Regions from separate parts of the Pseudomonas sp. ZY71 genome, predicted to be linked through region 1. Evidence: predicted binding sites of a transcription regulator. Region 1 holds the regulator's gene; each other region holds the start of a gene.

Region 1 (7,918 bases):
CATTGTAGGCACTGAGTCCGAGCTGCCTGTGATCACCTTGGAACCAAGGTTGGAACAAATATTGCTCAATAGTCTGCAGAAGGCAGGACAAGGCTCGGAAGAGGGCGTTCTGCTGGAGCCAAGCATGGCCGAGAAGCTGCAGCGTTCGCTGATCGAAGCGGCGCAGCGTCAGGAAATGCAAGGTCAGCCAGTGATCCTTTTGGTCGCTGGCCCGATCCGCGCGATGCTCTCGCGCTTTGGCCGCCTCGCAGTCCCTGGATTGCATGTGCTGGCCTACCAGGAAATACCGGACAACAAGCAAGTGACCATCGTTGCGACAGTAGGGCCCAACGGCTGAGGTAGTGGTTTATGCAAGTTAAGCGTTTCTTTGCCGCCGATATGCGTCAGGCCATGAAGCTGGTTCGTGATGAGCTGGGCGCTGATGCCGCCATCATTGGCAATCGCCGCATTGCCGGCGGTGTCGAGCTGACGGCGGCACTGGATTACAAATTGTCGGCCCTGGCGCCACGGGTTCCGAACATGGAACTCGAAGACGAGCTGCGCAAGACCCAGTCGCGCATCGTCACCGCTCAGGCCGAGTTGAGCCTGCGTGGCGAAGCTGATGGCAATAGCAATCGCCAGATCTTCGCCGGGCTGCCGTTGACGGCTGGCCTGCCGCTGACCGCTGCCGAACCGCTGAGCGAGCCGACTTACGCCGCACCGGCGCGTCCGGCCCCGGCGCCGGCGCAGTCTTCCGGCGGCGTTGATCCGCGTGCACTGGATTCGATGCGCTTTGAATTGAACAGCCTGCGCGAGCTGATGGAAGTTCAGCTCGGCACCCTGGCCTGGAATCAGCTGCAAGGCAGCCGTCCGGCGCAAGCCAATCTTTATCGCCGTCTGCAACGTATCGGTCTGTCCGGCCCGTTGTCGCGCGATCTGCTGGCGATGATTACTGATATCGAAGAGCCGCGTCAGGCCTGGCGCATGCTGCTGGCGCACTTGGCGCGGATGATTGCCGTACCGGAAGTCGAGCCGCTGGAAGAGGGCGGTGTGATTGCCATGGTCGGCCCTGCCGGCATGGGCAAGACCACTACGCTCGCCAAGCTGGCAGCGCGTTATGTGCTGAAATACGGCGCGCAGAATGTCGCGCTGGTGAGCATGGACAGTTTCCGTATCGGCGCTCAGGAACAACTGAAGACGCTGGGCCGCATTCTCAATGTGCCAGTGACTCACGTCGATCCGGGCCAATCGCTGGTGCAGGCGCTGGATCCACTGCTGCGCAAACGCGTGGTATTGATCGATACTGCCGGCCTGCAAGCCAGTGATCCTGCGCTGCGCATGCAGCTGGAAAGTCTGGCCGGGCGTGGCATTCGTTCAAAAAATTATCTGGTCTTGGCAACCACCAGCCAGAAACAGGTTCTAACCGCCGCTTATCACAGTTACAAGCGTTGCGGGCTAGCCGGCTGCATCCTGACTAAACTGGATGAAACGGCCAGCCTTGGCGAAGTGTTGAGCCTGGCGATCAGTCATGAATTGCCGGTCGCGTACCTGACCGATGGCCCACGGATTCCGGATGATTTGCATCTGCCGCGCCGTCATCAACTGGTCAGCCGCGCCGTCAGCGTGCAAATGCAGGAAGAACCCAGCGAAGAAGCCATGGCTGACATGTTCGCTGATATCTATCACAGCCCGACCAAGCAGGTAGGCTGAGGTATTCATGAACAGTTTTTGTACCTACATCGATGGTCTGCCATGCATTGTTCCGGTTGTGAACGCGCAGCCAGTAATGTGGCCTCCGTCTATGCAAGACAAGGTAAAGAAATAACATGGGCAGCATGCATCCCGTACAGGTGATCGCGGTGACCGGCGGCAAAGGTGGCGTCGGCAAGACTAACGTGTCAGTGAACTTGTCGCTGGCGCTGGCAGAGCTTGGCCGTCGGGTCATGCTGCTGGACGCCGATCTGGGACTGGCGAACGTCGACGTTTTGTTGGGTCTGACCCCTAAACGCACACTGGCCGACGTGATCGAAGGCCGTTGCGAATTGCGCGACGTGCTGTTGCAAGGCCCCGGTGGCATCCGCATCGTCCCGGCCGCGTCCGGCACGCAAAGCATGGTGCACCTGAGCCCGGCGCAACATGCCGGTCTGATTCAGGCGTTCAGCGACATCGGCGACAATCTCGACGTGCTGGTGATCGACACCGCTGCGGGTATTGGTGACTCGGTAGTCAGTTTTGTACGCGCCGCGCAAGAAGTGTTGCTGGTGGTCTGCGATGAGCCTACTTCCATTACCGACGCCTACGCGCTGATCAAGTTGCTCAACCGCGATTACGGCATGAACCGCTTCCGCGTGCTGGCCAACATGGCGCAGAGCCCGCAGGAAGGGCGCAACCTGTTCGCCAAGTTGACCAAGGTCACGGATCGCTTCCTTGACGTGGCCCTACAATACGTCGGCGCCGTGCCTTACGACGAAAGCGTGCGTAAAGCGGTGCAGAAGCAGCGTGCTGTGTATGAAGCCTTCCCGCGTTCCAAGTGCGCGCTGGCGTTCAAGGCGATCGCGCAGAAGGTCGACACCTGGCCGCTGCCCGCCAACCCGCGTGGCCACCTTGAGTTTTTCGTCGAGCGCCTCGTGCAGCAAACGGCAGGGCCCGTGCTATGACCGCAAGCGGTATGAACTACTACAAGAAGTCGGCACGTGACGCGCAGTACGAACTGATCGAGCGTTACGCGCCACTGGTCAAACGCATTGCCTATCACTTGCTGGCACGTTTGCCGGCGAGTGTGCAGGTCGAAGACCTGATCCAGGCCGGAATGATCGGCCTGCTCGAAGTCTCGACCAAATATGACGCCAGCAAAGGCGCCAGTTTCGAAACGTACGCGGGCATCCGAATCCGCGGCGCGATGCTCGACGAAGTGCGCAAAGGGGACTGGGCGCCACGCTCGGTTCACCGCAATACCCGTATGGTCAGTGACGCAATTCGCTCAATTGAAGCTAAAACCGGCCGTGATGCTAAAGATCACGAGGTTGCGGCCGAACTCCAATTGAGTCTCGACGATTACTACGGGATTTTGAATGACACCTTGGGCAGCCGCCTGTTCAGTTTCGACGATCTGTTGCAGGACGGCGAACACGAAGGGCTGCACGAGGATGGCGCGAGTGCTCATCTTGAGCCGTCACGCGATCTGGAAGATGAACGTTTCCAGGCGGCGTTGGCGGACGCGATTGCCAATTTGCCGGAGCGTGAGCGACTGGTGTTGGCGCTGTACTACGACGAAGAGCTGAACCTCAAGGAGATCGGTGAAGTCCTTGGCGTCAGTGAATCGCGGGTCAGCCAGTTACACAGCCAGTGCGCGGCCCGTTTGCGGGGGCGTTTGGGGGAGTGGCGAGCGCGCTGAAGGCAGTGTGGGGACACTGCGAACGAGGCTGGTGCGGTGATGAACGGCACCGGTCTTGCTCTGTTGTGCTCCAGACAGTCTTCGAGTGCTGCGCCGATTGATTGAAGTGGCGCGTCCAGGTGCTGGGCGCGTTTAAGACTGCTTGGAGGTCGAATTGAACAAAGACATGAAAATCCTCATCGTTGATGACTTCTCAACGATGCGGCGGATCATCAAGAACCTGCTGCGTGATCTTGGGTTCACCAACACCGTCGAGGCTGACGATGGCGTGACTGCCATTCCAGTGCTCAACAGCGGCAGCATCGACTTTCTGGTAACGGACTGGAACATGCCGGGCATGACCGGTATCGACCTGCTGCGCCACGTGCGTGCCGATGAAAAACTCAAGCACCTGCCAGTGCTGATGGTGACTGCAGAAGCCAAGCGCGAGCAGATCATTGAAGCCGCTCAGGCCGGTGTAAACGGCTACGTAGTCAAACCTTTCACGGCTCAGGCGTTGAAAGACAAAATCGAGAAGATTTTCGAACGCATCGGCTGATGAACGCGCGGGGGAGCTATGGAGCATAACGAATCTTCACAGGGCGATTTCGAGTCGACCCTGAAAAAACACGCGGTCGAACTGGTCGAAAGCCTTGAAAAAGGCAGGTTCGGCGACGCTGTGCAACTGATCCATGAGCTCAATCAGACCCGTGACCGTGGCCTGTACCAGGAAGTCGGCAAGCTCACACGTGAACTGCACAGTGCGATCGTCAACTTCCAGATCGACCCGAACATGCCACAGGCCGAGGAAGTGTCGCAAATCACCGACGCCACCGAACGCCTGGGCTATGTGGTCAAGCTGACAGAGGCCGCGGCCAACCGCACCATGGATCTGGTGGAAAGCGCCACGCCGGTGGTCAATGGTCTGGCTGACGAAGCCCAGACTTTGAGCGCCGATTGGGGGCGCTTCATGCGTCGCGAGGTCGGAGCTGAAGAGTTCCGTGAACTGGCGCGCCGGGTCGACGGTTTTCTGTCACGCAGCAGCACGGACAACCGTGCGGTGTCGAGCAATCTCAACGACATCCTGCTGGCCCAGGATTACCAGGACCTGACCGGTCAGGTGATCAAGCGTGTGACCCAACTGGTCACCGAAGTCGAAAGCAATTTGCTCAAACTCGTGCTCATGGCCAGTCAGGTCGACCGCTTTGCGGGCATCGAACATGACCGCGCCGCGATGCTTGCAGAAAAAGATCCACAAAAACATCTCTCGCAGGGTGAAGGTCCGCAGATTCATGCCGATAAACGAGAAGACGTTGTGTCCGGTCAGGACGATGTGGACGATTTGTTATCCAGCCTCGGGTTCTAGTGTTTTGGAATTTTAGGTTTTTTGGGTTTTTAGACCTGTAGGAGCACCCCATTAATGAGCTTCGGCGCCGATGAAGAGATCCTTCAGGATTTCCTGGTTGAGGCCGGCGAGATTCTTGAGCAACTGTCCGAACAACTGGTCGAGCTGGAAAGCCGTCCGGATGACGCAGATCTGCTCAACGCAATTTTTCGCGGTTTCCACACTGTAAAAGGGGGCGCCGGCTTCCTTCAGCTCAATGAGCTGGTGGAGTGCTGTCACATCGCCGAAAACGTGTTCGACATCCTGCGCAAGGGTGAGCGTCGCGTTGATGCAGAACTGATGGACGTTGTCCTCGAAGCACTGGACGCGGTGAACAGCATGTTCACTGAGGTTCGTGAGCGTGCTCCGATCACCGCTGCCACCCCGGAACTGCTGGCCGCCCTGGCGCGTCTGGCCGAACCGCAATCGGCGGACGCGGCCCCGGCTTCGCCAGTGGCCGAGATGATCGAAGAACTGGTCGTCGAAGGCGACTCGGGCGACATCACCGATAACGAATTTGAGCAACTGCTGGATTCGCTGAACGCCGTCAAGGCTGAAGCTGAAGCCCCGGCCGCTGCTGCGCCTGCGCAAACGGCCGCTGAAGCAGCGAGCGATGAAATCACCGATGCCGAGTTCGAGTCGTTGCTCGATCAACTGCACGGCAAGGGCCAGTTCGCGGTGGACGCGGTTGCGCCAGCGGCGGCAGCCCCTGCGGCTCCGGCCAAGGGCGACAGCTCTGACATCACCGACGACGAATTCGAAGCCCTGCTCGATCAATTGCATGGCAAGGGCAACTTTGCCGTGGATGCGCTGGAGTCGGCGATTGCGTCGGCACCTGCGCCGGCTGCTCCAGCGGCCGCCGCTGCCGGCAGCGACCTGATCAGCGATCACGAGTTCGAATCGCTGCTCGACGAATTGCACGGCAAAGGCAAGTTCACCGAAGTCGGCACCGCCGCTGCTGGCAGTGCTTCGACCGTCGCTACACCGGCTGCCAAGGCACCGGCCGCTGCTGCAGCGCCCAAGCCTGCCGCCAAGCCTGAGCCAAAAGCCGAAGCGCCAAAACCGGCTGCCGCTGCTGCACCGGCTCCGGCCCGTGCGTCGGCGACACCGCCACCGGAAAAACCGGCGAGCGAAGCCGAAACCACCGTGCGCGTCGACACGGCACGTCTCGACGAAATCATGAACATGGTCGGCGAGTTGGTGCTGGTGCGTAACCGTCTGGTGCGCCTGGGCCTGAACAGCGGCGATGAAGCCATGCAAAAGGCCGTGTCGAACCTCGACGTGGTCACGGCTGACTTGCAGACCGCCGTCATGAAGACGCGGATGCAGCCGATCAAGAAGGTCTTCGGGCGCTTCCCGCGTCTGGTTCGAGATCTGGCGCGTCAGCTCAAGAAAGAAATCAACCTGGAACTGGTGGGTGAAGAAACCGACCTCGACAAAAACCTTGTCGAGGCCCTGGCCGACCCACTGGTCCACTTGGTGCGCAACGCCGTCGACCACGGCATCGAGTCGCCGGAAGAACGCGAAGCGTCGGGCAAGGCCCGTGGCGGTCGCGTGGTACTGGCGGCCGAGCAAGAGGGCGACCATATCCTGCTGTCGATTTCCGATGACGGCAAAGGCATGGACCCGAATGTCCTGCGCGCCATCGCGGTAAAACGCGGCGTGATGGACAAGGACGCGGCCGATCGCCTCAGCGATACCGAGTGCTACAACCTGATTTTCGCCCCGGGTTTCTCGACCAAGACCGAGATCTCCGACGTGTCCGGACGCGGTGTCGGCATGGACGTGGTGAAGACCAAGATTTCCCAGCTCAACGGTTCGATCAACATCTACTCGACCAAGGGCCAGGGCTCGAAGATCGTCATCAAGGTGCCGCTGACCCTCGCGATCATGCCAACCCTGATGGTCATGCTCGGCAATCAGGCGTTTGCGTTCCCGTTGGTCAACGTCAACGAAATCTTCCACCTCGACCTGTCGACCACCAACGTCGTCGACGGTCAGGAAGTGGTGATCGTGCGGGACAAGGCGCTGCCATTGTTCTACCTCAAGCGCTGGCTGGTCAGCTCCGCCGCTCACGAAGAGCAGCGCGAGGGCCACGTGGTGATCCTTTCGGTAGGCACTCAGCGGATCGGCTTCGTCGTCGATCAACTGGTCGGTCAGGAAGAAGTGGTTATCAAGCCATTGGGCAAAATGCTGCAGGGCACTCCGGGCATGTCCGGCGCCACCATCACCGGTGACGGCCGCATCGCGCTGATTCTCGATGTTCCAAGCATGCTCAAGCGTTACGCCGCACGGCGTATTTGAATCCGGGGCGGCGGGGCGATAACGTCCCGCCGCACCTAATGGAGTGTTTATGGCAGTCAAAGTCCTGGTGGTGGACGATTCGGGTTTTTTCCGCCGCCGCGTCTCGGAAATTCTTTCAGCGGATCCGAGCATTCAGGTGGTCGGCACCGCCACCAACGGTAAAGAGGCGATCGATCAGGCCCTGGCACTCAAGCCGGACGTGATCACCATGGACTACGAGATGCCGATGATGGATGGCATCACGGCAGTGCGGCACATCATGCAGCGCTGCCCGACCCCGGTGTTGATGTTCTCCTCGCTGACCCACGAAGGCGCCCGGGTCACCCTCGATGCGCTGGACGCCGGCGCGGTGGATTTCCTGCCGAAGAATTTCGAAGACATCTCGCGCAACCCGGAGAAGGTCAAGCAGTTGCTGTGCGAAAAGGTCCATAGCATTTCGCGCAGTAATCGTCGTTTCAGTGCTTATAGCGCGCCGGCTCCAGCCGCAGCGCCAACGCCTGCACCGGCTCCGGCGCCATCCAGTTTCAGCAGCCACAGCACCAGCGCACCGGCACGTCCGGCACCCGCGCCTGTGCATGCACCTGCTCCAAGCCGTGCTCCGGCTGCCAGCGCGTCGTCGCCGACACCGAAACGCAAAGCCTACAAACTGGTTGCCATCGGTACCTCGACTGGCGGCCCGGTTGCCTTGCAGCGCGTGCTGACTCAGTTGCCAGCGAACTTTCCGGCGCCGATCGTGCTGATCCAGCACATGCCGGCAGCGTTCACCAAGGCGTTTGCCGAGCGTCTCGACAAGCTCTGCCGCATCAGCGTCAAGGAAGCCGAGGATGGCGACATCCTGCGTCCGGGCCTGGCGTTGCTCGCACCGGGTGGCAAGCAAA
Region 2 (7,918 bases), 1.7 Mb from region 1:
ACCGAGAGGGCCTGCAGCCACATTGTAGCGATGGCTGACTTCACCGCCAGCGGGAGTCGCCGCCATGCTTATAGCAGGCATCACACCAACACTTAATGCAGTCGAAAACAGCGCCGCTCGAACGGCGTGGCGCAATAGGCCAGATTCGGTATTGAAATTCAGAGAGTTCTTACAGGTGGCGCGGACAGTCATTGTAGGTTTCCGTAGGCAGTCGCGAAGGCTGAGTTGAAGTGCTTACTGACCAAGCCGGACTTGCTGCAAAAACCCGCCAAAAAATTTCAGACCGCACGTTCCAGCGTCACCCACCAACGCGTGCGATAGCGCAATTGCACCGGCAACGTCTGCGGCAGAATCGCCAGCAGTTTGTCGGTGTCTTCCAGGCGGAATACACCGGACAGACGCAGCTCCGCCACTTCCGACGCGCAATTCAGAAAGCCCTGACGATAACGGCTGACTTCGCTGAGGAAATCCCCCAGACGCATATTGCGCGTGACGATCAAGCCATCGACCCAGGCGCCAGCGTCCATGTCCAGCGTCGGGGCCGGACGGACCTGGTGATGGTCGATCAGATAACTCTGCCCGGCGAGTGCTTCTACCGAGGTGCCGCCGGAGTGGATGGCAACCTGGCCATGGGTGACGCTGAGCCGCGTGCAGTCATTGTCCTGACGCAGGATGAATCGGGCATCGACGGGCTCATAAGTGCCGTGACGATTTTGTACCCGCAGCGGCCGATCAGTCGGCGCGCCCTCGTCGGAGCCACCACACGTGACAATGATCTCGCCGCGAGTCAGTTTGATCAGGCGCTGTTGCGCGGTGTAATCCAGATCCACCGCGCTGGCAGTGTTCAACTCGATCCGGGTACCGTCCGGCAACTGAAAGCCGCGCCGCTCGCCCGTCGCGGTGGCGTAATCGGCACTCCATTGCTGCCACGCGGCAGTGTCCTTGGCCAGCCAGGCGGCGGAACCCATCAGCAATGCGCCAGACAATAGCTTCAACGCCTGTCGCCGGCCCAAACCCTGAGCACTGTTTTCCAGGGTGTTGAAAGCCACCTGCGCGCCGGGCACCGCGCGCAGGTTATTGCTCAACTCGGCTTGCAGCGACTGCACCCGTTGCCAGGCCAGTTCGTGCTCATGGTGTTCGGCGCGCCACTGTTCGCACTGGCGATTCAGGCGCGGATTGCCGTGATTGTTGCGCAGTCGCAACAGCCAGTGAATGGCCTGCTTGACCACCTGTTGCTGCGGCTCGGTGCGGCGGCTCAGAGAAAGATTATCCACAGGCATCAGCTTTCGTACCGCAGCACATAACAGTGATACAGCGCATCGGCGACGTAGCGTTCAACTGAGCGCAACGACAGTCCCATCTGCTCGGCGATCTGCTTGTGGGTCAAACCTTCGCACTGCGCCAGCAGAAAGGCCTGACGCACTTTTGGCTTCAGTCCTTCAAGCATGCGCGCGATGCTTTCCAGCAGTTCGATCACCAGCGCCCGGGCTTCGGCACTCGGTGTTTCTGCTTCAGGCAAATGGGCGATCGTTTCGAGATAGGCCCGTTCGATTTCCTCACGGCGCCAGTGATCGATCACCAGCCCACGCGCAATCGTGCGCAGGAAGGCGCGAGGTGCTTTGAGTTCGAGGCGTTCGGTGCGTTGCAACAGGCGTACGAAAGTATCCTGGGCTAGATCCGCCGCATCCGCCGCGTTGCCCAAACGGGCGCGCAACCACGCGTTAAGCCAGCCGTGATGACTACTGTAAAGCGCCTGTACTGCAAACTCAGGAGAGGACATGAACGCGAACGTCACAAATGATAATTACTCGCATTGTCATCAAGGGTTACGAAATTTGCAACAGCCACCCGAACATCAGCCCTGAAAAACATCGGGGAGAACGCTCTGGCACGCCGTTCGGCGGGAATCCTTCAGAAATGTCATCCATTTCCCGCTCAGCCCTAAGATTTCTCCGACACGTGCCGACAGACTGGTGAGACATGCGTGCACCAAAGTAGAGCGGCCTGAAGAACGCTGCCTGCGCTGTACATGGAATGTTGCATCCAGAACGCATCCCCACTTTTCGCATAAGAAGTCCCATGAAATGAATCTCAAGTTCAGCCATAAAATCCTGTTGGCCGCCTCGGGCGTCGTGGTCCTGGCGTTCGCGCTGTTCACCCTCTACAACGACTATCTGCAGCGAAACACCATTCGCCAGAACCTCCAGTCCTCTGTGCAGCAGGCCGGTGATCTGACCGCCAGCAGCGTGCAGAACTGGATGAGCGGGCGGATTCTGGTGCTGGAAAACCTCGCGCAGAACGTTGCCCATCAGGGCAAGGACGCGGATTTCCCGGGCCTGGTCGATCAACCAGCGTTCACCTCGAACTTCCAGTTCACCTACGTCGGCCAGGCCAACGGTGTGTTCACCCAGCGACCTGACGCGAAGATGCCGGACGGCTATGACCCGCGTCAGCGCCCTTGGTACAAGCAAGCCGTTGTGGCTGACAAAACCATGCTGACCCCGCCGTACATGGCCGCTGTCGGTGGCCTGGTAGTGACCATCGCCATGCCGGTGAAAAAGAACGGCGAGCTGCTCGGTGTGGTCGGTGGTGACCTGAGCCTGGAAACCCTGGTGAAGATCATCAACTCGGTGGACTTCGGTGGCCTCGGCCATGCGTTCCTGGTCAGCGCCGACGGTCAGGTGATCGTCAGCCCGGACAAAGACCAGGTCATGAAAAACCTGAAAGACATTTACCCGAACACCAGCGTGCGCATCGAGAAGGGCAACCAGAACGTCGTGCTTAACGGCCAGGAACGCATTTTGTCGTTCACTCCGGTCAGCGACCTGCCGAATGCGCAGTGGTACATCGGTCTGTCGATCGATCGCGACAAGGCCTACGCCGCACTCAGTCAATTCCGCACTTCGGCGTTGATCGCGATGTTTGTCGCCGTGGCCGCGATTGCCTTGCTGCTGAGCCTGTTGATCAATGTGTTGATGCGTCCGCTGACCACCATGGGCCGTGCGATGCAGGACATTGCTCAGGGCGAAGGCGACCTGACCCGTCGTCTGGTTGTGGAAAGCAAAGACGAGTTCGGTGAATTGGGCAGCGCGTTCAACCAGTTCGTTGAACGGATTCACGCGTCGATTTCCGAAGTGTCCTCGGCAACCCGTCATGTGCATGACTTGTCGCAACGGGTGATGGCGTCGTCCAACGCCTCGATCGTCGGCTCCGACGAGCAAAGTGCGCGCACCAACAGCGTGGCTGCGGCGATCAACGAACTGGGCGCCGCCACCCAGGAAATTGCGCGCAACGCCGCCGATGCTTCGCAACACGCCAGCGGTGCCAGCGAGCAGGCCGATGATGGTCGTCAGGTGGTCGAGCAGACGATCCTGGCGATGACCGAGCTGTCGCAGAAGATCAGCCTGTCGTGCACGCAGATCGAAACCCTGAACGCCAGCACCGACAACATCGGCCATATCCTCGATGTGATCAAAGGCATTTCGCAGCAGACCAACCTGTTGGCGCTCAACGCCGCAATCGAAGCAGCGCGTGCCGGTGAAGCCGGACGTGGTTTTGCGGTGGTGGCGGATGAGGTGCGTAACCTCGCCCATCGCACCCAGGAATCGGCGGAAGAGATCCACAAGATGATCACCTCGCTGCAGATCGGTTCGCGCGAAGCGGTGACCACCATGAACGCCAGTCAGGCCTCCAGCGAGCAGAGCGTGGAAGTGGCCAACCAGGCCGGTTTGCGTCTGGTCAGCGTGACTCAGCGCATTGGTGAAATCGACGGCATGAACCAGTCGGTGGCCGCGGCGACCGAAGAGCAGACCGCCGTGGTGGAAACCCTCAACGTCGACGTTAACCAGATCAACCTGCTGAACCAGCAGAGCGTGGCCAACCTCAATGAAACGCTGAAGGATTGTGATGCGTTGTCGCAGCAGGCAAACCGCCTGAAGCAATTGGTCGACAGTTTCAAAATCTGACCTCAAGTCAGACCGCGTTATCGTTCATCGCGAGCAGGCTCACTCCTACAAATTAACCGGGTTCCATCTGAAGGAACCCGATCAACTGTAGGAGTGAGCCTGCTCGCGATAGCGGTCTAGAACTCACCGTCAAACTCAGGCCTTAAACAAACAGCCTCAGCACATTCCCCATCGCATCATCCGCAAACCCCTGCACAAACTCCTTGAACCCCGGCAACGCCTCTTTACCGCCCGAAGCCGGCTCGGCAATGATCGTCCACGTCGCCCGGGATTTACCTGCGCCCAGCGACTCCACATTCATCGCCGCCCACAGATTCGCCACCCCCAGCGTGTTGTAAATCGTCGTCCAGGTCATGCTCCACGCCTGCTCATCGCGGGAGTTGAGTTGCTCGACCACCACGTTGCCGTCCTTGAAGCATTTCTTGCGCAGCGAGGACACACCTTCGCCGATTGTTTCGATGTGCGACAGCGCCGGAATGAAACGGTCGAAACCGCCGAAGTGGCCGACCACCGCCCAGACTTGCGTCGCGTCCGCTGGCACTTCCACCGACGACACAACGTGGCAGCCATGCGGGTTTTGGATCAGCGTATCCGGTTGCAAATTGCTCATGGTGTTGCTCCTTTTTGTTGGATCAGATGAAGTTGATTTGTTTCAGGTAGTCGCAGCCGCGACGCAGCAGCGCCGGGGATTTCTGCGGGTAGTGCGCGCCCATTTGTTGCACGCCGGCCTCGGCGTTGGCGTGGCCGATCAGGGAGATGTCGCCGATGTCTTCTTCGAAGCCGTTGAGGTAGAAACCGAGCACGCCGAACAGCGCGTTGTCGGCGTCGACCCGGCCCAGTTGCTGTTGCCAGTCAGCGACGCTGACCAACGCGAACTCGCTGCCGCTTTCGCGGAACGACGCGACATAGGCGTCCCAGCTCAATGGTTCGGGGTTATGCAGGTTGAACACCGCACGTTCCGGCGAATAACGGCTGGCGTGGAAGGCAATGAAACGGGCGAGAAAGTCCACCGGCATCAGGTCGAAATTCAGCGCGAAGGCTGGTACCTGGCCGAGCTGGATCGAGCCTTTGAGCATCAGCATCAAGCGGTTTTTGTGCGGCTGACAAACGCCGCTCAAGCTGTTGAAACTGATGTTGCCGGGGCGATACAGATTGACCCGTACGCCGCGTTCCCGTGCCCGTTCGAGGATGCGCTCGCCGACCCATTTCGACAGGTTGTAACCGTTGCGAATGTAGATCGGTGGCGTCAGCGCGGCGGGCAGTTCCAGCACCCGTCCCGCGTCATCGACCGTGCTTGAAGCCGACAGCGTCGAGACAAAATTGAAGACCTTTTTGCTTTGCCCTTCGCACAGGCGCAGCAGGGCGAAAATCGGTTCGACGTTGTCCGTCGCCAGCGACTCGTAATCAAGTACGTGATTGACGTTGGCGGCGTTGTGCACCAGTGCGCCGAACTCATGATCCAGGCGTTGATAATCGTCGTCGTTCAAGCCCAGTTGCGGGCGGGTAATATCTGCCGCGTAAACCCGCACGCGACTCAGATCCAGATGCTCCAGGCGGTTTTCACTCAGTGACTCGGCAAAGCGTTGCGCCGCCGTTTTCCCGCCGCCATCGCGTACCAGACACGCGACTTCGCTGGCGCCCCAACCGAGCAGTGCCTCGACGATGTGCACGCCGACAAAACTGTTGGCGCCAGTGACGATGACCTTATGCACATCGCCCATGCGGCTGATCGGCAGTGGCTCGATATCAAGCGCGCGCTCGGCGTCGGCCATGGCCTGGGCGCTGAGCACGGCGCTGTCATCGGTGCCACGCACCAGCGTTGCCAGTTTGATGATGGTCGGCAGTTCGATGAAGCGGTTGATCGAGATGCTGCGGCCGAACTCCTCACGCAGCCGCAGCAACATCCGTGACAGCAGAATCGAGTGACCGCCGAGATTGAAGAAGCTTTCGTCGGTGGAAATATCGCTGTTCGGCAACTCCAGCAATTCCGCCCAGATCTCCAGCAACAGCGCTTCGTCGGCATTCGCCGGCAGGCATTTCGGCCCGTTGTCTTGCACGCTCACTGGCAGTGCCAGCAGCGCGTTGCGGTCGACCTTGCCGTTGCTGGCGAAAGGCATGTTCGGCAGTTCGGTCCACGCGACGGGTTGCATGTAGTCGGGCAGAAACTGCCGGGCGTGGGCCTTCAGCGCTTCGCGCGCGGTGTCCGATTGCGGCTGGGCGAAGAACGCCAGAATCCGTCGCTGAGTGTCGATCACCACTGCGATTTGCCGGTACAACTGGCTCTCGCGCAGGCAGCGTTCGATCTCTTCCGGCTCGACCCGGAAGCCGCGAATCTTCACTTGGTTATCGCGCCGTCCACACAGCTCGATACCGTGCCCGCCCCATTTGGCCATGTCGCCGCTGCGGTAAGCGCGCAGCGTTTGGCCGTCCGGCAGATTCAGGGTCAGATAACGTTCGGCGGTCTGCTGTGGGTTGTTCAGATAGCCGAGGCAGACGCCGGGGCCGACGATGAACAATTCGCCGACGGTGTTCTGCGGCACCGGTTGCAAATCGTCGTCGAGAATCAGCACCTGGCTGTTGGCGATCGGCGCACCGAGGCTGCGGTTGCTGTCGCCGGGTATCAGTTGACGCGCAGTGATCAGCACCGTGGCTTCGGTCGGGCCGTAAAGATTGTGCAACGTGCCCTGACGGGTCAGTTGCTCGATGACAAACGGCTCGCAAACATCGCCGCCGGTCATCACTTGCACGCCTTCCAGTTGCTCCAGCGGCAGGATGCTCAACAGCGCCGGTGGCAGGAACGCGTGGGTCAGTTGCCGTCGGCGGATCAACGCGACCAGTTGCAGCGGATCGCGCCGTTGCGTGTCGTCGGGCACCACCAGTTCGGCGCCTTCGAGCAGGGTCGGGAAGATGTCGATCAGTGATGAGTCGAAGCTCAGTGACGAGAACTGCAAGACCCGACTTTCTGCCTGCAACTGCACGTAATCGGCGTACCACGCAGTGAAGTGCGCAAGGTTGGCCTGACTGAGCAGCACACCCTTCGGATGCCCAGTGGTGCCCGAGGTGTAGAGCGCCATGCACGGCGCATCGAGCTCTGGGCGTCGGCACATCAGCGGTTGGCTCAGATCCGCGTCTGCGCTGGTGATGTGACTGACATCCAGCCCCGCCATGGTTTCGCCAAGCGGATGCTCGCCATCATGCAGCAACAACAACGCGCCCGAGTTTTGCAGAATGTATTGCTGGCGCTGCAACGGATGACTCGGTTCCAGCGGCAGATACACCGCACCGCTGCCGAGGATCGCCAGAATCGAGGCGAACAGCGCCGGGCTTTTCGGCAGGCAGATGCCGACCACCCACGGTTGCGGATGTTGCTCGAGCAAGGGCTGCAAACGCTGTTGGATCGCGCGACTGTGGGCGTGCAGTTGGCGGTAGCTGATCGACTGTTCGGCGAGGTGCAGCGCCGGTCGTTCGGCATGACGGATCAGGCTTTGTTGCAGACGCTCGATCACTGGGAGCTGCGCCTGCTTCAGCAGCGCCGGATTGGCCGTGTCATTGAGGCGATGGACGTACGCCAGGCTGTCGAGAAACAGCAGGTTTTCCATCCGCTCGAAATCCGGTGCAGTCACCGGCGCGACCTGCTGAAGATAGTCAGCATCGCGGGAGATGCGGCTGACCAGCAGCGCCACTTCGTCCACCACCTGCGTCAGCACTCGCTGGCGCAGCGCCTGACCGTTGCCGGACGGCTCATCGCCGATCGGCACACGACTGATCAGTGACGAGCCGAGGAAGCACAGCAGGTCGAGTGTCGGCAAACCCGCCGCGCTCAGCGCGCCAACCCCCAAACGCAGATGCAGGTGTGGGATCGCGCAGAAATCGCCGGCGCCGATGAAGCCATCGTCGATGATCAAATCCACCGTCGATGCCGCCACGCCGCTGCGCCGCAAGGAGTGCCCGTG
Region 3 (7,918 bases), 3.2 Mb from region 1:
ACTCGGCGGGCATCTGGGTGACTGGCCGAATGCCTGGCTGCAAACGTTTACCGGCCAATCAGCCAAAGAGCCGACCGATGCAGGCTGGGCGCTGAAAAAGGATCAAGGACAATTTGATCAAATCGCCGGTGCGACCATCACCTCTCGCGCGGCGATCAGCGCTATCCATGATGCGCTGCGCTACTTCGATGAACATCGGTCGGCACTGCTGGGGAGCGGAACATGAACCGCTCGGCAGCCCTTTCGAATGCTTTGATACTGACACTGCTGCTTGGCACCAGTGACTCCTTGGCAGGCGCACTGGGGGCATTATTGATGTTCGCCAGTGTCGTGGGTCTGTATGGCCTGTGCATGCCTGTTTTACGCTCTCGCCTCACTGGCACGAGCGCATTGCTGGCTGGCCTGCTGCTCGCCGCGACCTTCAGCAGTTGTGCAGACCTGTTGGCGCAACGCTGGTTTCTGCCCTGGCAGCAAACATTCGGCCTCTATGCCGGCCTGATCGCCTTGCAATGCGTGGTACTGGAACACAATGGCTTCTGGCGCTCATCGCTGGTCGAGCGCTTGAAACTCTGCGGCATGTTCGGCGGATTGATGTTGCTGCTCGCCGGGCTGCGTGAACTCATCGGTCACGGTAGTCTCGGCCGGGGGCTGTCCGAAGACTGGCCAGGTTTTGTTGTATTTAGCGAAGGGCTGCACCTGATCACCTTGATCCCCGGTGCTTTTATTTTGTTGGCGCTGCTGTTGGCGGCGCGCCAGGCGTTGATTCGCCCGAACTCGATATCCAAGGAAACGCATCGCCCATGAATGCTGCAAAACGTCTGGAGATTTTCCGCCGCCTGCACGAAGACAATCCGGAGCCGAAGACTGAGCTGGCCTACTCCTCGCCGTTCGAGCTGTTGATCGCCGTGATTCTTTCTGCGCAGTCGACTGACGTCGGCGTCAACAAGGCCACGGCAAAGCTGTTTCCGGTGGCCAATACGCCGGCGGCGATCCACGCTTTAGGGGTCGAAGGTCTATCGGAATACATCAAGACAATCGGTCTCTACAACAGCAAGGCCAAGAACGTCATCGAAACCTGCCGCCTGCTGGTCGAACGCCACGGCAGTGTGGTTCCGCAAACCCGTGAAGAGCTCGAAGCCTTGCCGGGAGTGGGCCGCAAGACCGCCAACGTCGTACTCAATACGGCTTTCCGGCAACTGACCATGGCCGTCGACACCCACATCTTTCGGGTCAGCAACCGCACCGGCATTGCACCAGGTAAAAATGTGGTTGAAGTGGAAAAGAAGCTGATGAAGTTCGTACCCAAAGAATTCCTGCTCGACTCTCATCACTGGCTGATTCTTCACGGCCGTTATGTGTGTCTGGCCCGCAAGCCACGCTGCGGCAGTTGCCGCATCGAGGATTTATGCGAGTACAAGGACAAAACTTCGGACGATTGACCGGCTATTGGAATAATTGATAAGTCGATTGAAAAAATCTTTTTTACCCGCCGCAGGAATATCGATATAAGGAGCGCCAGAGGCATTCTTAGCCGGGAGTTAGCTGATGAGTAGCGACAAAGAGCCACTGGATGTAGATGACGATATCGCTGCAGAAACTGATGATGCCGAACCTGTGCTCGAAGTCGCCAAGACCAATCTCAGCAAGCGCCGTACGATCGATAATCTGCTTGAGGAGCGCCGACTGCAAAAGCAATTGGCCGAGTACGATTTTGATGACTGATACTTGAAAGCCTCCCGAAACGGAGGCTTTTCACTTTCTGCGGCTAGCTGAGTTTGATCGGCCCATGACCCTGTCAGCCATCGATACATTCAGACCAGACCATTACGCTGCGCCAGTTCGATAAGATCAACCAGGGAGCGAGCATTGAGCTTCAACAACAAACGCGTCTTGTAGGTACTCACCGTTTTGTTGCTCAAAAACATGCCATCGGCGATTTCCTTGTTGGTCTTGCCCCGCGCCAACTGCTGCAACACCATCATTTCCCGACCGGACAGACGATCGACCATATCGGCTTCACTGGCATTACCCAGACTGGTACGCACTGTATGCAACGCCTGATTGGGAAAATAACTGTAGCCGGACAAGACGGCCTTGATTGCGCTGAGCAACTCGGTCAAGTCCTGCTGTTTACAGACATAACCGGCAGCCCCCGACTGCATGCAGCGCATTGAAAAGTGCCCAGGCGCCTGGGAAGTCAACACCAGTACTTTAATAGGCATCGCCGTCGACGTCAGGCGTGCAATAACTTCCAGACCATCAAGTTTTGGTATTCCTATATCCAGAATGACAATATCCGGCATTTGTTCGCGAGCAAGTTGTAACGCATCCACACCGTTATCAGTTTCTGCGATGACTTCGTAGCCATGACGTTCCATCAGCATACGTACCGCAAGACGAATGACAGGGTGATCATCCACGATCAGCACTTTATTCATGGGCAAGTCCAGTTTCGCTGTTCGAATTTTTAGAACACGCACAATAGCCCAGTCACTTGCTCTATGGCATGCCGGGGTTATCATGCACTTGCATCGAGAGACATCCCCTACAGCGATCGCGGATTAATCCTACAAAAAATCGCTACCCTCCTAAAAATCCGACGTTATTCCCTCCTCCATCCAAAGCAATAGTTCTCTTCCAACTTGTTACAGACTACGACTGACGACATCGAGTTGGTGACTCGCCGCTGACCTGCACTGGCCAAAACGGCCTCGCTCCCCTTGAGCTTGCGCCCGGCAGACGAGATTTATTACAAACCGCAAACATAACGCAATAGCAGACACACGGACTCGATAACAGCGAGCAGAATATAAACACTTGAAACAAGATATTTATACCCGACCCAATACTTTTACTATAAATATAAATACCTGAAAACCAACTACCCACTTCTCAACCAACACAAACCATTAACCATGAGAAAGACCAGACACAAGAGTACAAACATGCTGAAAATAAAAAACAAGATCACTAACCCAATGACAGTAATTGCCATATTTGCAGCCATTTCGGAAACATCAGCCGCAGTTTCCCTGCCTTTTCTCGACAACAAAGACAGAGAGATTTACGTGTGGTTTCTGATCAGCTTTCCATTCTATCTGCTATTTCTGTTTTTTATTACTTTAAACTTTAACTACCGCTCTCTCTATTCGCCATCAGACTTCGGCAAAGACAAGAGCTTTCTAAAAACAATCGACAACAATGACCGCGAGAGCAAACGAAACACTTCGACTCAGCAGTCATCCACGCAAGGTACATTTGAACTATCAAGTTGTATCGTGCCCAACGAGTCAGCCACAGTGGAATGCAAAGTCTCGTGCACAGTGCACACCGCGCCCGATCCACCTGGGGGGACCAACACCAAGTCGAGTCTGATTGTTCAGCACAACATCCAGTTGCCCGCGTGGATCAGCAACCTGCATCTCATTGATGCGCGAGATGTCGACGCGTCAAAAGAATTAGCCACGATTCTGGAAAATATCCGAAACCTCGACAGGAAAACTGTCCGTGTGGTGGTGTTTCTTTCCAATCATGTGTCGGACGTTTTACTGACGAAAAATGCGCTGCTGCACATCAAGCAGGTTAAAAAAGGCTCAGGCAAAACGCTTTGTATTGTTTATAACCTGTGCTCACAAGCGGTGACGCTGCTGGGACGGGCATGAAAGATGAGTCGTAGCCACGAACGCGAAGACCAGGAGCACGGCTCGATCAGAGATAGGCAAAGAATGATGCAAAAAGGGCGACCTTGTCTCGATGACAAGGCCGCCCTTTTCATTGCGCGTCAGTCTGCAACGCTTAGAACAGCTTGCGACCCTTGTTGGCCGCAATGCGCATGCGCAGCGCGTTGAGCTTGATGAAGCCCGCCGCGTCGGCCTGGTTGTAAGCACCGCCGTCTTCTTCGAAGGTCGCGATGTTGGCATCGAACAGCGAGTCGTCGGACTTGCGGCCAGTGACGATCACGTTGCCTTTGTACAGCTTCAGGCGAACGACACCGTTCACGTTGACCTGCGAAGCATCGATCATCTGTTGCAGCATCAGACGCTCAGGGCTCCACCAGTAACCGGTGTAGATCAGGCTGGCGTATTTCGGCATCAGCTCGTCTTTCAGGTGAGCGACTTCGCGGTCCAGGGTGATCGACTCGATGGCGCGGTGAGCGCGCAGCATGATGGTGCCGCCCGGGGTTTCGTAGCAACCACGGGACTTCATGCCGACGTAACGGTTTTCAACGATGTCGAGACGGCCGATACCGTGAGCGCCACCGATCTTGTTCAGCGTTGCCAGCACGGTGGCCGGAGTCATTTCGACGCCGTCCAGCGCAACGATATCGCCGTTACGGTAGGTCAGTTCCAGATACTGTGGTTTATCAGGAGCGTTCTCCGGGGAGACGGTCCATTTCCACATGTCTTCTTCGTGCTCGGTCCAGGTGTCTTCCAGCACGCCGCCTTCATAGGAGATGTGCAGCAGGTTGGCGTCCATCGAGTACGGGGACTTCTTCTTGCCGTGACGCTCGATCGGGATCGCGTGCTTTTCGGCGTAGTCCATCAGCTTCTCGCGGGACAGCAGGTCCCACTCGCGCCAAGGTGCAATGACTTTTACGCCTGGCTTGAGTGCGTAGGCACCCAGTTCGAAACGCACCTGGTCGTTGCCCTTGCCGGTGGCGCCATGGGAAATGGCGTCAGCGCCGGTTTCGTTGGCGATTTCGATCAGACGTTTGGCGATCAGCGGACGTGCGATGGAAGTACCCAGCAGGTACTCGCCCTCGTAAACGGTGTTGGCGCGGAACATCGGGTACACGAAATCACGCACGAATTCTTCGCGCAGATCGTCGATGTAGATTTCTTTGACGCCCATGGCCTGGGCCTTGGCGCGGGCCGGCTCGACCTCTTCGCCTTGACCGAGATCGGCGGTGAAGGTCACCACTTCACAGTTATAAGTATCCTGCAGCCACTTGAGGATCACCGAAGTGTCCAGGCCGCCGGAATACGCCAGAACGACCTTGTTTACGTCCGCCATGCCATCACTCCACGGGGTTCTACGGAAAGCCGAGGAGTCTACCGCTCAAACGCGATAATTTACAGAGGCGCGACAGCTTAAGACGACAAAGCGACAGAATCTGTCGAGAGCGCGACGATGACCGGCGGGTCAGGAAGTTGCTGCAGTGCTGGCTGGTGTACTCGCTTGAGGCGCAGGTGCGGGGCTGGTCGGCGCCACGCGCGCCAGTTTTACATTGACCCGACGGTTCTTCGCACGATTGGCCGCATTGGTGTTCGGCACGATCGGATATTGCTCGCCATGGAAGCGTACGGTGATCTGCGATTCCTGAATGCCGTTGGCCTTGAAGAAGTCGACCACTGCCAGCGCTCGGCGGCGCGACAGTTCACGGTTGGTCAGGCGATTGCCGCTGTTGTCCGAGTGGCCATCGAGCTCGATGTGATTGACCGTTGGATCGGCCTTCATGAATTCGAGCATCACTTGCAGCTTGGCCTTGGCGGCGGCGTCCAGATCAACGCCCTCGCCGGGGAAGCCGATCTGCGACTGCTTGATCTGGTCGAAATTCTGCGGCAGCAATTTCGCCACACAGGTCTGATAGTCGTTAAACGCCTTGCTGAATTTCACCGGCAATAAACGCACTTCCGAGACACGGCCATCGCCAGACGCGCGACGTACAACCGGGCTGCGCCCGTCCAGCAGACCGCTGATCAGACCACCGGCCTGCGACTGCGAACTGCTGAACAGCACGTTGCCGCTGCCAAGCCGGACGCTGCCCAGATTGATGTCACCACGCCCCGGCTGCCAAGGCGCAGCCGCCGCCAGCAACGTTGCCGAACCACCGCCAAGCATGGCGTTGTAGGCGTTCAGACGGAAGATCGCCTGCTCGCCCGCCTTGCGCACGAACTCGCCCGAGCCGAAATCGGTGATCGGCTGGGTCAGACGACATTCGAACTTGTCGCCGGCGACCGTCCACTCAATGTTCTCCAGACGGGTCTGGTACGTGAGCGCCATCGCGGGAAGGCTGGCAAACACACTGAGCAAGGCTAAATAACGCTGGCGCACGGGAGGCTCCATTGGCTTCTGAAACACAAAGACCGATTCACACTATGTTTACGGCATACCTACGGGATATCGGAAGCTTCCCGCAAAACTTGATAGCGAGTGCCTGCAAGAGTCTTTTCCGGTAGCATTCGCCTCAGTTTGACCCGCCTGGAATCCCCTCATGTCCGACCGCCTGACCCTGCTGCGTCCCGACGACTGGCACATTCATCTTCGCGATGGTGCCGTGTTGACCAATACCGTTGCCGATGTTGCGCGCACTTTCGGCCGCGCGATCATCATGCCCAACCTGGTACCTCCGGTGCGCAACGCCGCTGAAGCCGACGGCTATCGCCAGCGGATTCTCGCTGCCCGCCCGGCCGGCAGTCGCTTTGAGCCGCTGATGGTGCTGTACCTCACCGACCGCACCCAGCCCGAAGAAATTCGTGAAGCCAAGGCCAGTGGTTTTGTCTATGCCGCCAAGCTGTACCCGGCCGGCGCGACCACCAACTCCGATTCCGGCGTGACCAGCATCGACAAGATTCTGCCGGCAATCGAAGCCATGGCCGAAGTCGGCATGCCGCTGTTGATCCACGGTGAAGTCACCCGTGGCGACGTCGATGTGTTCGACCGCGAAAAGATTTTCATCGATGAGCACATGCGCCGCGTGGTCGAGCGTTTTCCGACGCTGAAAGTGGTGTTCGAACACATCACCACCGCCGACGCCGTGCAGTTCGTCAACGAGGCTTCGGCCAACGTTGGCGCGACCATCACCGCGCATCACCTGCTCTACAACCGCAATCACATGCTGGTGGGCGGGATTCGGCCGCACTTCTATTGCCTGCCGATCCTCAAGCGCAATACGCACCAGGAAGCCCTGCTCGACGCCGCCACCAGTGGCAGTGCGAAGTTCTTCCTCGGCACCGATTCGGCACCGCACGCCCAGCACGCCAAAGAAGCCGCTTGTGGCTGCGCCGGTTGCTACACCGCGTACGCCGCCATCGAGATGTATGCCGAAGCCTTCGAACAGCGTAACGCGCTGGACAAGCTCGAAGCCTTCGCCAGCCTCAACGGCCCCCGTTTCTACGGCCTGCCGGCAAACACCGATCGCATCACCCTGGTTCGTGAAGAATGGACCGCCCCGACCAGCCTGCCGTTTGGCGAGCTGACCGTTATCCCGCTGCGCGCCGGTGAAAAACTGCGCTGGCGCCTGCTGGAGGAACACGCGTGAGTGAAGACCATTTCGACGACGAACTGGACGGTCAAAGTGGCGGTGGCAGTTCCCGTCACCCGATGGCAGCACGCTTTCGCGGCTACCTGCCGGTTGTCGTTGACGTAGAAACCGGTGGCTTCAACTCGGCCACCGATGCGTTGCTGGAGATTGCTGCGACCACCATCGCCATGGATGAAAAGGGTTTTGTTTACCCGGACCACACCTACTTCTTCCGTGTTGAGCCGTTCGAAGGCGCCAACATCGAAGCAGCGGCGCTGGAGTTCACCGGGATCAAGCTCGATCACCCACTACGCATGGCGGTCAGCGAAGAAACTGCGCTGACCGACATTTTCCGTGGCATCCGCAAGGCGCTGAAGGCCAACGGCTGCAAGCGCGCGATTCTGGTTGGTCACAACAGCAGCTTCGACCTTGGCTTCCTCAACGCGGCCGTTGCGCGTCTGGACATGAAGCGCAACCCGTTCCACCCATTCTCCAGCTTCGACACCGCGACGCTGGCCGGTCTGGCCTACGGTCAAACCGTACTGGCGAAAGCCTGCCAGGCTGCCGACATCGATTTCGATGGCCGTGAGGCGCACTCGGCACGTTACGACACCGAGAAAACCGCTGAGCTGTTCTGCGGCATCGTCAACCGCTGGAAACAGATGGGCGGCTGGG
Region 4 (7,918 bases), 3.3 Mb from region 1:
AAAGCGCTCGCTGCCGCAAACGGCATCCCGCACCCGGCGGTGATCGCCCACCGTGGCGCGTCTTTCGATGCACCGGAATCCACCGCAGCCTCCTACAAACTGGCTCGCGATCTGGGCGCCGATTACCTGGAAATGGACTTGCAGCGCAGCAAGGACGGCGTGTTGTTCGCCCTGCACGACGACAACCTGCAACGCACCACCGACGTTGCGACCAAATTCCCGGAGCGCAAGGACGCCTCGGCCACCGCGTTTACCATGGCCGAACTGAAAACCCTCGACGCCGGCAGCTGGTTCAACGCCAAGTACCCGGATCGCGCCCGCCCGTCCTACGCCGGACTGAAAATTCTGACCCTCGATGAAATCATCGACATCGCTCAGGCCAATCCGCAACACAAGCCGGGCCTGTACATCGAGACCAAAGAGCCGCAACTGTTTCCCGGGATCGAGAAAGACCTCAAGGAAAAACTGCAGGATCGTGGCTGGCTGAGCCCGGCCGGTTCGAAACTGGCGAAAAGTGCGCTGGGCGTGGGTCAGGGCAAAGGCAAGGTGATTCTGCAAACGTTCGAGAAGAACAGCCTCGAACTGCTGGAAAAAGAAATGCCGCAGGTGCCGAAAATCCTTCTGTTGTGGGTGGGCGAAGGCAGCATCGATCCGAAATCCAAGGTGACGTTTGCCGAGTCCGGCGAGAAGGACAAAAACGTTTTCTACGGCAAACAAGAGCCGAAGTCCGAAGCCGAATTCAAGCAATGGGTGGATTACGCCAAGGCCCAGGGTGCGATCGGCACCGGCCCTTCGGCGAAGTTGACCAAGGGCGGCGACCAGAGCTATTCGGATCTGGTGCAACCGTGGATGAATAAATACACCCACGATCAAGGCCTGCTGGTGCACGTCTACACCGTTGATGAGCCAGTGGACTTCGAGAAAGTCATGGCGGCCGGTGTCGACGGTATCTTCACCAACCGCGCCAGCGAACTGTTGAAGTTCTACAAACGCCCGGCGGCCGGCAGTGTTGATCAGGTGTTGAAGAACAACGGTTTCTGATCTGAAATCGAGGCGCCTTCATCGCGGGCAAGCCACGCTCCCACAGGTTCTGTGCAGGTGCATGGCTTGCCCGTTTTGTTTGGGTGCGGGGTTTTAAGGGTGAGTTAAGTTGCGCTGGTTAACCTGAGGCCACTTAAACGAATCAACCAAGGAATGAACCCATGAAAACTTTGACTGCCCTGTTTACCGCCGCTGCCCTGACTCTTACCGCTGGCCTGGCCCAGGCGGATGTTCGCGTTGACCAGATTCCTGAACTGGTTAAGTCGGGCAAGATCAAGTCGCTGGAGTCAATGAACGCCGAAGCGCTGAAACTGCATCCGGGTGCGACTATTACTGACACTGACCTGGATAACCACTTCAATGGTTATGAGTATGAAGTTGAGCTGCGTTTGGCCGATGGCACTGAATGGGATGTCGACTTCGACGCCACCACCGGCAAAGTGCTGAGCAACAAGCAAGACCACTGATACCGCGCACAAGCGAAAGCCGCACGATTGAAAGATCGTGCGGCTTTTTTGTGTCTGGTGTTTGGCTTTGTTGATGTGTTGTCAGTGAGATTTTCTCCCCCTCACCCCAGCCCTCTCCCCCAAGGGGGCGAGGGGGAAAGGGAGCCGATCGGGGGGTTATTCAAGACCTGAGTTCGACTCGATATTTCAGGTCGGCGTACCTCAAATAATCACCACGGTCAGTCCCCTCTCCCTCCGGGAGAGGGCTAGGGTGAGGGGAAAGGGGGCAGACCGCGGGCTATTCAAGGCCTGAGTTCGACTCGCAATCTTGCAGCCGACAAGTAAACAACAAAGGCCTGAGTGCGCCTCGATATTTCAGGTCGGCGTACCTCAAATAGTCACCACGGTCAGTTCCCTCTCCCTTGGGAGAGGGCTAGGGTGAGGGGAAAGGGCATCACGCCGAGGTGCTGACCAGCGAGCCGGAAGTGCTCGAGTCGGAATCCTGCAACGCCTGCAACAGCGAGGCGGTGGCGGTGGACAGGGAGGCCGAGGTGGCTGTGATCTGCGCTTGTGCGGCGGCTACTTCGGCGGCTTTGGCATTAGAACTTTCCTGCTTCGCCTGCGCCGCTTGCAACGCCTGCTGTTCTTCCTGCAATTGCTTCTGCAACTCGGCAATCTGCTTGCGCAGTTCCTTCACCGAATCCGATTCTTCGCTGCTGCTGGAGCTGCTGTCACCCACCGGAGCGGCCCCACCACCGGCAGCGACTTTACCGGTATCGGCAGTCGCACCCGTGCTGGCGGTTGCTGAGGTAGACGTGTCGTCACCAACGTCACTGATCGACGTTTTGCTGGTCGGTGCGCTGACGGTCTGATTGATCGAAACAGAAGTGATGCTGACCATGGAAAGGCTCCAATGCCGGTTATAGATAACCGGTCATCGACCACGGCCGCAGGTAATTGAGATCGACTGTGTACCGACTCGGTATCCGAACCGGTACACAGTCGATGGCGTCAGGCGCTCAGGCGCGCGGTGACTTCGTTCAGTTGCCCGGACAGACCATGCAGGTTCTGGCTGGCGCTTTCGGTGCGCTGGACGTTGTCGAGGTTGGTGCTGGCGATCGAAGTGATCTCGGTGAGGTTGCGCGAGATGTCCTCGGCCACCGAGGTCTGCTCTTCGGCAGCAGTAGCGATCTGACGGTTCATGTCGCGGATCGCTTCCACGGCGTGGGTGATGCGCTCCAGCATCGCGCCAGCCTGGGTCACTTGCTCGACACTTTCATCGCTGCGCGTCTGGCCGCTGTCGATGGCTTGTGCGGCGTCCACCGCACCGGTCTGCACGCTCTGAATGATCTGGTTGATCTCGATGATCGACTCAGCCGTACGCTGCGCGAGGTTACGCACTTCATCGGCGACCACCGCAAAACCACGCCCGGCCTCGCCGGCCCGCGCCGCTTCGATCGCAGCATTGAGCGCCAGCAGGTTGGTCTGTTCGGCGATGCCACGAATCACTTCCAGCACTTTGCCAATGCGGCCGCTGTCGGCTTCCAGACGACGAATCACCGTGGCGGTGTTGGCGATTTCACCGCGCATCTGGGTGATCGAGTGAATGGTGCTCTGCATGACCTTCTCACCCTGCTGGGCAGACTGGTCGGCATCGTCCGCAGCACGCGCGGCATCGGCAGCGTGACGCGCCACTTCTTGGGCGGTGGCGGACATTTCGTTCATCGCCGTGGCCACTTGATCGGTGCGGTTGAACTGCTCGTTGGTGCCGCCGGCCATGGTCGTGGCGATCGCATTCAACTCACCGCTGGCGCTGTCCAGATCACTGGCGCTGCGCTGCAAACGGGTGAAGGTGTCGGCGAGGAAATCGCGCAGGGTATTGGCCGCAGCGGCGAGGTTGCCCAGTTCATCCTGACGGTCGCTGACCACACGTTCGGCCAGTTTGCCGCGGCTCAATTGGGTGACGTAATCGATGAGTTTGCGGATCGGCTCGACCAGGTTGCGGTTGACCAGCCACAGGCTCAACAAGCCGATCAGCAGACCCGATGCGAGCATCACCAGCAGCCCCAGCCACACGGTGCGATCGGCCTCGGCACTGATCAGCGCCGACTGTGCACTACCCTGCTTGCGCAACTCAGCGACCAGTTCGCTCATCTGATCACTGGCGGCACGGTCAACGCCTTTGACCGCCGCGTCACCCGCCGTCGGATCACCACCGGCAGCCACGTAGGCATCGCGTCCCCTCTGATAAGCGCTACCCAGTTGACGGTGTTCGTCGCGCAGGCGTTCGATGCGCGATTTCAGACTGGGCTCAATGCCTTTCTGCCCGGCCAGTTCACCAAGGATGTTCTGTACATCGCGCTGCCGGTCTTCGAACTGGCCCCAGTACTTGGCCAGATCCGCCGGTTGTTTGCCGCGCAGCAGGACGTTTTTCCACTCCTGCACCTGCACCTTGAATTGCAGATTGGCTTCGTCGATCAGTTGCGAGGTGTGCAGGGGACCGGCGATCAATTGGCTGTAGCTTTGCACGCCGTTGGAGAGGAAATGAAAACACGCCAGCGCAATCAACAGCACCGCCAGCAGGCTGCCGCTCAGCAGGGCGAGAATTTGCGCTCTCAGGGATTTTTGCAGCATCGAAAGATACTCAGGACAAGAATGAGGCACGCCCGGTAAGGCGTGAAATTGTGCCGGACATCCATGTCGGCGAGCCTTGGCTCATGGCCAATGGCGCGCAACCTAACGCACCTGTGATCGGCGCGCCAGAGCGCTTCTTGAAGAAAATCCGACCGCCGGTAAGTCGCTGATTTGACGTCACTTTGCTGTCATATAAATGTCATGTGACATTGCGATGATGCGGCTCAGTGAACCTGCCATTTGCGCGACCGACGCACCCTCCTCGCAGCGAGCCTTCATGAACCACAGCCTCGATATCAGCCATCGCGATCCTGATCTGTTTGGCCTGCTCTATGGCTTTCGTTTCCTGCCCGGCGAACGGGGTCGCGAAGTCGACTCGGCGACAGCGTTGCGCTGTTTGCAGGACGACAACGACACGGGCGAATTCCTCTGGCTGCACCTCAATCTGGCGCATGCGGCGTGCGAACGCTGGATGAAAAGTCATCTGCAATTGCCCGAAGAGTTTTTCGAGGCGCTGCACGAAGGCTCGCGTTCGACGCGCATCGAGCATGTCGACTCGGCATTGCTGGCGGTGGTCAACGATGTGGTGTTCAACCTCAGCAGCATGGTTTCTTCGGATGTGTCGACGCTGTGGGTTTGTGTGCGCAGCAAACTGATCGTCAGCGCGCGCCTGCAACCGTTGCACTCGGTGGACAAATTGCGCTCATCGGTGAAGGCCGGCGAACGCTTTCGTTCGCCCTCGGAATTGCTCGTGCACCTGCTACGCGATCAGGGCGAAGTGCTGACGCAGATCGTGCGCAAAACCAGCCTGAGCGTCGATCAGGTCGAGGACGAATTGCTTTCCTCGCGGTTGTCGACCAACCGCGCTGAACTCGGTGCCAACCGCCGCGTGCTGGTGCGCCTGCAACGGCTGCTGGCGCTGGAACCGGGTTCGTTGCTGCGTCTGCTCAACCGGCCGCCGCCGTGGTTGCAGAAGGAGGACGTCAAGGAACTACGCAAATCCACCGAGGAGTTTGCGCTGATCATCAACGACCTCACTGCCCTCGGCGAGCGGATCAAACTGCTCCAGGAAGAGATCGCCGCCAACCTCAACGAGCAGAGCAACCGCACGCTGTTTACTCTGACGGTGGTGACTGTGCTCGCGTTGCCGATCAACATCATTGCCGGTTTTTTCGGGATGAATGTGGGTGGCGTGCCGTTGTCGCAGGATCCGGAGGGGTTCTGGATATTGGTCGCACTGGTGGCGACGTTTACCGTGATTGCCGGGCGTTGGGCGTTTCGTAAAAGAGGCGATTACTGACCGCGGAATGCACTACCACCGCAGATCCTCTGTGGGAGCGAGCCTGCTCGCGAAGACTGAGTGTCAGACGCCATCATGTTGAATGACACACCGTTTTCGCGAGCAGGCTCGCTCCCACAGGGGATCTTCGTCGTTGTTTAGATCAATGGTCGGACTAATAAAGCAAACACTGACATGGCGCAGTCTCTCTGTAACATTCTGCAACGATCATGGGCGACATTCCTTCCCTCGCTCAGGATTGTCCGCTCATGGCTACTCCCTCCCTGACCGCCAGCCCCGCCTCCGCCGCCAGCGGCAGGCCTGCCCTCGACAAGAAAACCGGCCCATTCACCTACGTGATCTTTTTCGCCGTGCTGGCGATGGGAATGCTGTTCACCGCCTACAGCCTGATGCACGACATGCACGAACTCGGCACGGTGGTCACCACGTGGACGCCGTTTCTGCTGCTCGGTGTGGCGCTGTTGATTGCGCTGGGCTTTGAGTTCGTCAACGGTTTCCACGACACCGCCAACGCCGTGGCGACGGTGATCTACACCCACTCGCTGCCACCCAATGTCGCGGTGGTCTGGTCGGGGTTCTTCAACTTTCTCGGCGTGCTGCTTTCGAGCGGTGCGGTGGCGTTCGGCATTATCGCGTTGCTGCCGGTGGAGTTGATTCTGCAGGTCGGTTCGTCCGCTGGTTTCTCGATGATCTTTGCTCTGCTGATCGCGGCGATCCTGTGGAACCTCGGCACCTGGTGGCTGGGTTTGCCGGCGTCGTCTTCGCACACGCTGATCGGTTCGATCATCGGTGTCGGTGTGGCCAATGCCTTGATGCACGGCCGCGACGGCACCAGCGGTGTCGACTGGGCACAGGCAACCAAGATCGGTTACGCCTTGCTGCTGTCGCCACTGGTGGGTTTCGGTTGTGCGGCACTATTGCTGCTGGCGCTGCGCGCCTTCGTAAAAAATCGTTCGCTGTACAAGGCACCGGAGGGAAATACCCCACCGCCGTGGTGGATTCGCGGTTTGCTGATTCTGACCTGCACCGGCGTGTCCTTCGCTCACGGCTCCAACGACGGGCAGAAAGGCATGGGCCTGATCATGTTGATTCTGGTCGGCACGCTGCCGATGGCCTACGCACTCAACCGTACGATGCCAGAAGAACAATCGCTGCAGTTCGCCGCCGTGGCGCAAGTCACCCAGCAAGCGCTGGTGAAAAGTGCGCCGCTGCCGACGCCGGCCGATCCGCGTGCGGTGCTCTCCGATTACGTGCGCAGCAAGGACGCCACGCCACAACTGATCCCCGCCCTCGCCGCCCTCACCGGGCACATTGGTGAGGAAGTCAAAGGTTACGGTTCGCTGGCGAAAGTCCCGGCTGAAGCCATGGGCAACGTGCGCAATGACATGTACCTGGCCAGCGAAAGCATTCGCCTGATGGACAAAAACAAGGTCGGCAATTTCGACGCCGACACCAGCGGCAAACTGCAACTGTTCAAGCAACAGATCGACAACGCCACGCGGTTTATTCCGCTGTGGGTGAAGATCGCCGTGGCCATCGCGCTGGGGTTGGGCACCATGGTCGGCTGGAAGCGGATTGTGGTGACGGTCGGCGAGAAGATCGGCAAGACCCACCTGACCTATGCGCAGGGCGCCTCGGCGGAAACCGTGGCCATGCTGACGATTGGTGCGGCGGACATGTTTGGTTTACCGGTGTCGACCACGCATGTGTTGTCCTCGGGTGTGGCCGGGACCATGGTCGCCAACGGTGGCGGGTTGCAGATGAAGACCATCCGCAATCTGTTGATGGCGTGGGTGCTGACCCTGCCGGCGGCGATCCTGCTGTCAGGCAGCCTGTACTGGCTTTTCACCCAGATCTTCTGACGGACGAAGATCCCCTGTAGGAGTGAGCCTGCTCGCGATAGCGGTGTATCAGTCAACATTGATTAAACTGACCCACCGCTATCGCGAGCAGGCTCACTCCTACAGTTTTGACCGGTGTTCAGGTTTAGAGCGCGGAGCGGATCAGATCGCCCAGCCAGTCCATAAACACCCGCACCCGTAACGGCAAATGCCGCTGTCGCGCATACAACAATGAAATGCCCATCGCCGGCGCGGTGAATTGCGGTAGCACCGTCACCAGTTCGCCGTTGTCCAGATGCGGCTGCATGCCGGTACGCGGCACCTGAGTCAGACCGAAGCCGCCGAGGCACGCCGACTCGTAAGCGTCAGTGCTGTTGACCGTAATGCTGCCAGCCATCGGCAAGCGTTTCACCTGGCCGCCCTCCTCGTACACAAACCCTTCCGAACGCGAACCGAGCACGCCAACGTAATGCACCAGCCGATGCTGCGCCAGATCTTCCAGTGTCTGCGGCACGCCGTAGCGCGCGAGGTACGCGGGACTGGCGCAATTGACCATGGGGAAGTCACCGAGGTGCCGCGCGACCACCGATTGATCCGGTTGCGCGCCAATCCTCACCACGCAATCAAAGCCTTCGCTGAGCAGATCCACGCGGCGA

The links. Region 1 encodes FliA, which starts transcription of late flagellar genes. Its sites were predicted from a motif close to CTAAAGTTTNNNNNNNNNNNGCCGNTAA; they were not measured.
Region 2: a site for FliA is predicted at 1,942-1,969, ahead of VY732_RS00640 (methyl-accepting chemotaxis protein). Genes of this name have one in related genera too.
Region 3: a site for FliA is predicted at 6,121-6,148, ahead of VY732_RS23610 (flagellar protein MotY). Genes of this name have one in related genera too.
Region 4: a site for FliA is predicted at 4,236-4,263, ahead of VY732_RS22610 (methyl-accepting chemotaxis protein). Genes of this name have one in related genera too.

The regions. Positions count from the first base shown of each region.
Region 1 covers NZ_CP144274.1:1,813,592-1,821,509, forward strand. Annotated here, with positions in the region: gene flhA (flagellar biosynthesis protein FlhA) at 1-337, shown strand, start outside; gene flhF (flagellar biosynthesis protein FlhF) at 349-1,689, shown strand; gene fleN (flagellar synthesis regulator FleN) at 1,806-2,636, shown strand; gene fliA (RNA polymerase sigma factor FliA) at 2,633-3,373, shown strand; gene VY732_RS08055 (chemotaxis response regulator CheY) at 3,540-3,911, shown strand; gene VY732_RS08060 (protein phosphatase CheZ) at 3,930-4,718, shown strand; gene VY732_RS08065 (chemotaxis protein CheA) at 4,773-7,040, shown strand; gene VY732_RS08070 (protein-glutamate methylesterase/protein-glutamine glutaminase) at 7,090-7,918, shown strand, end outside.
Region 2 covers NZ_CP144274.1:130,811-138,728, forward strand. Annotated here, with positions in the region: gene VY732_RS00625 (TonB-dependent siderophore receptor) at 1-192, opposite strand, end outside; gene VY732_RS00630 (FecR family protein) at 279-1,280, opposite strand; gene VY732_RS00635 (sigma-70 family RNA polymerase sigma factor) at 1,280-1,780, opposite strand; gene VY732_RS00640 (methyl-accepting chemotaxis protein) at 2,085-3,965, shown strand; gene VY732_RS00645 (SRPBCC family protein) at 4,108-4,575, opposite strand; gene VY732_RS00650 (amino acid adenylation domain-containing protein) at 4,598-7,918, opposite strand, start outside.
Region 3 covers NZ_CP144274.1:5,321,887-5,329,804, forward strand. Annotated here, with positions in the region: gene VY732_RS23575 (RnfABCDGE type electron transport complex subunit G) at 1-226, shown strand, start outside; gene VY732_RS23580 (Rnf-Nqr domain containing protein) at 223-804, shown strand; gene nth (endonuclease III) at 801-1,439, shown strand; gene VY732_RS23590 (PA3496 family putative envelope integrity protein) at 1,546-1,722, shown strand; gene VY732_RS23595 (response regulator transcription factor) at 1,812-2,438, opposite strand; gene VY732_RS23600 (hypothetical protein) at 2,946-3,662, shown strand; gene VY732_RS23605 (argininosuccinate synthase) at 3,796-5,013, opposite strand; gene VY732_RS23610 (flagellar protein MotY) at 5,143-6,054, opposite strand; gene pyrC (dihydroorotase) at 6,215-7,261, shown strand; gene rnt (ribonuclease T) at 7,258-7,918, shown strand, end outside.
Region 4 covers NZ_CP144274.1:5,090,928-5,098,845, forward strand. Annotated here, with positions in the region: gene VY732_RS22595 (glycerophosphodiester phosphodiesterase) at 1-1,041, shown strand, start outside; gene VY732_RS22600 (PepSY domain-containing protein) at 1,203-1,508, shown strand; gene VY732_RS22605 (hypothetical protein) at 1,942-2,388, opposite strand; gene VY732_RS22610 (methyl-accepting chemotaxis protein) at 2,499-4,121, opposite strand; gene VY732_RS22615 (transporter) at 4,399-5,421, shown strand; gene VY732_RS22620 (inorganic phosphate transporter) at 5,670-7,283, shown strand; gene VY732_RS22625 (LysR family transcriptional regulator) at 7,408-7,918, opposite strand, start outside.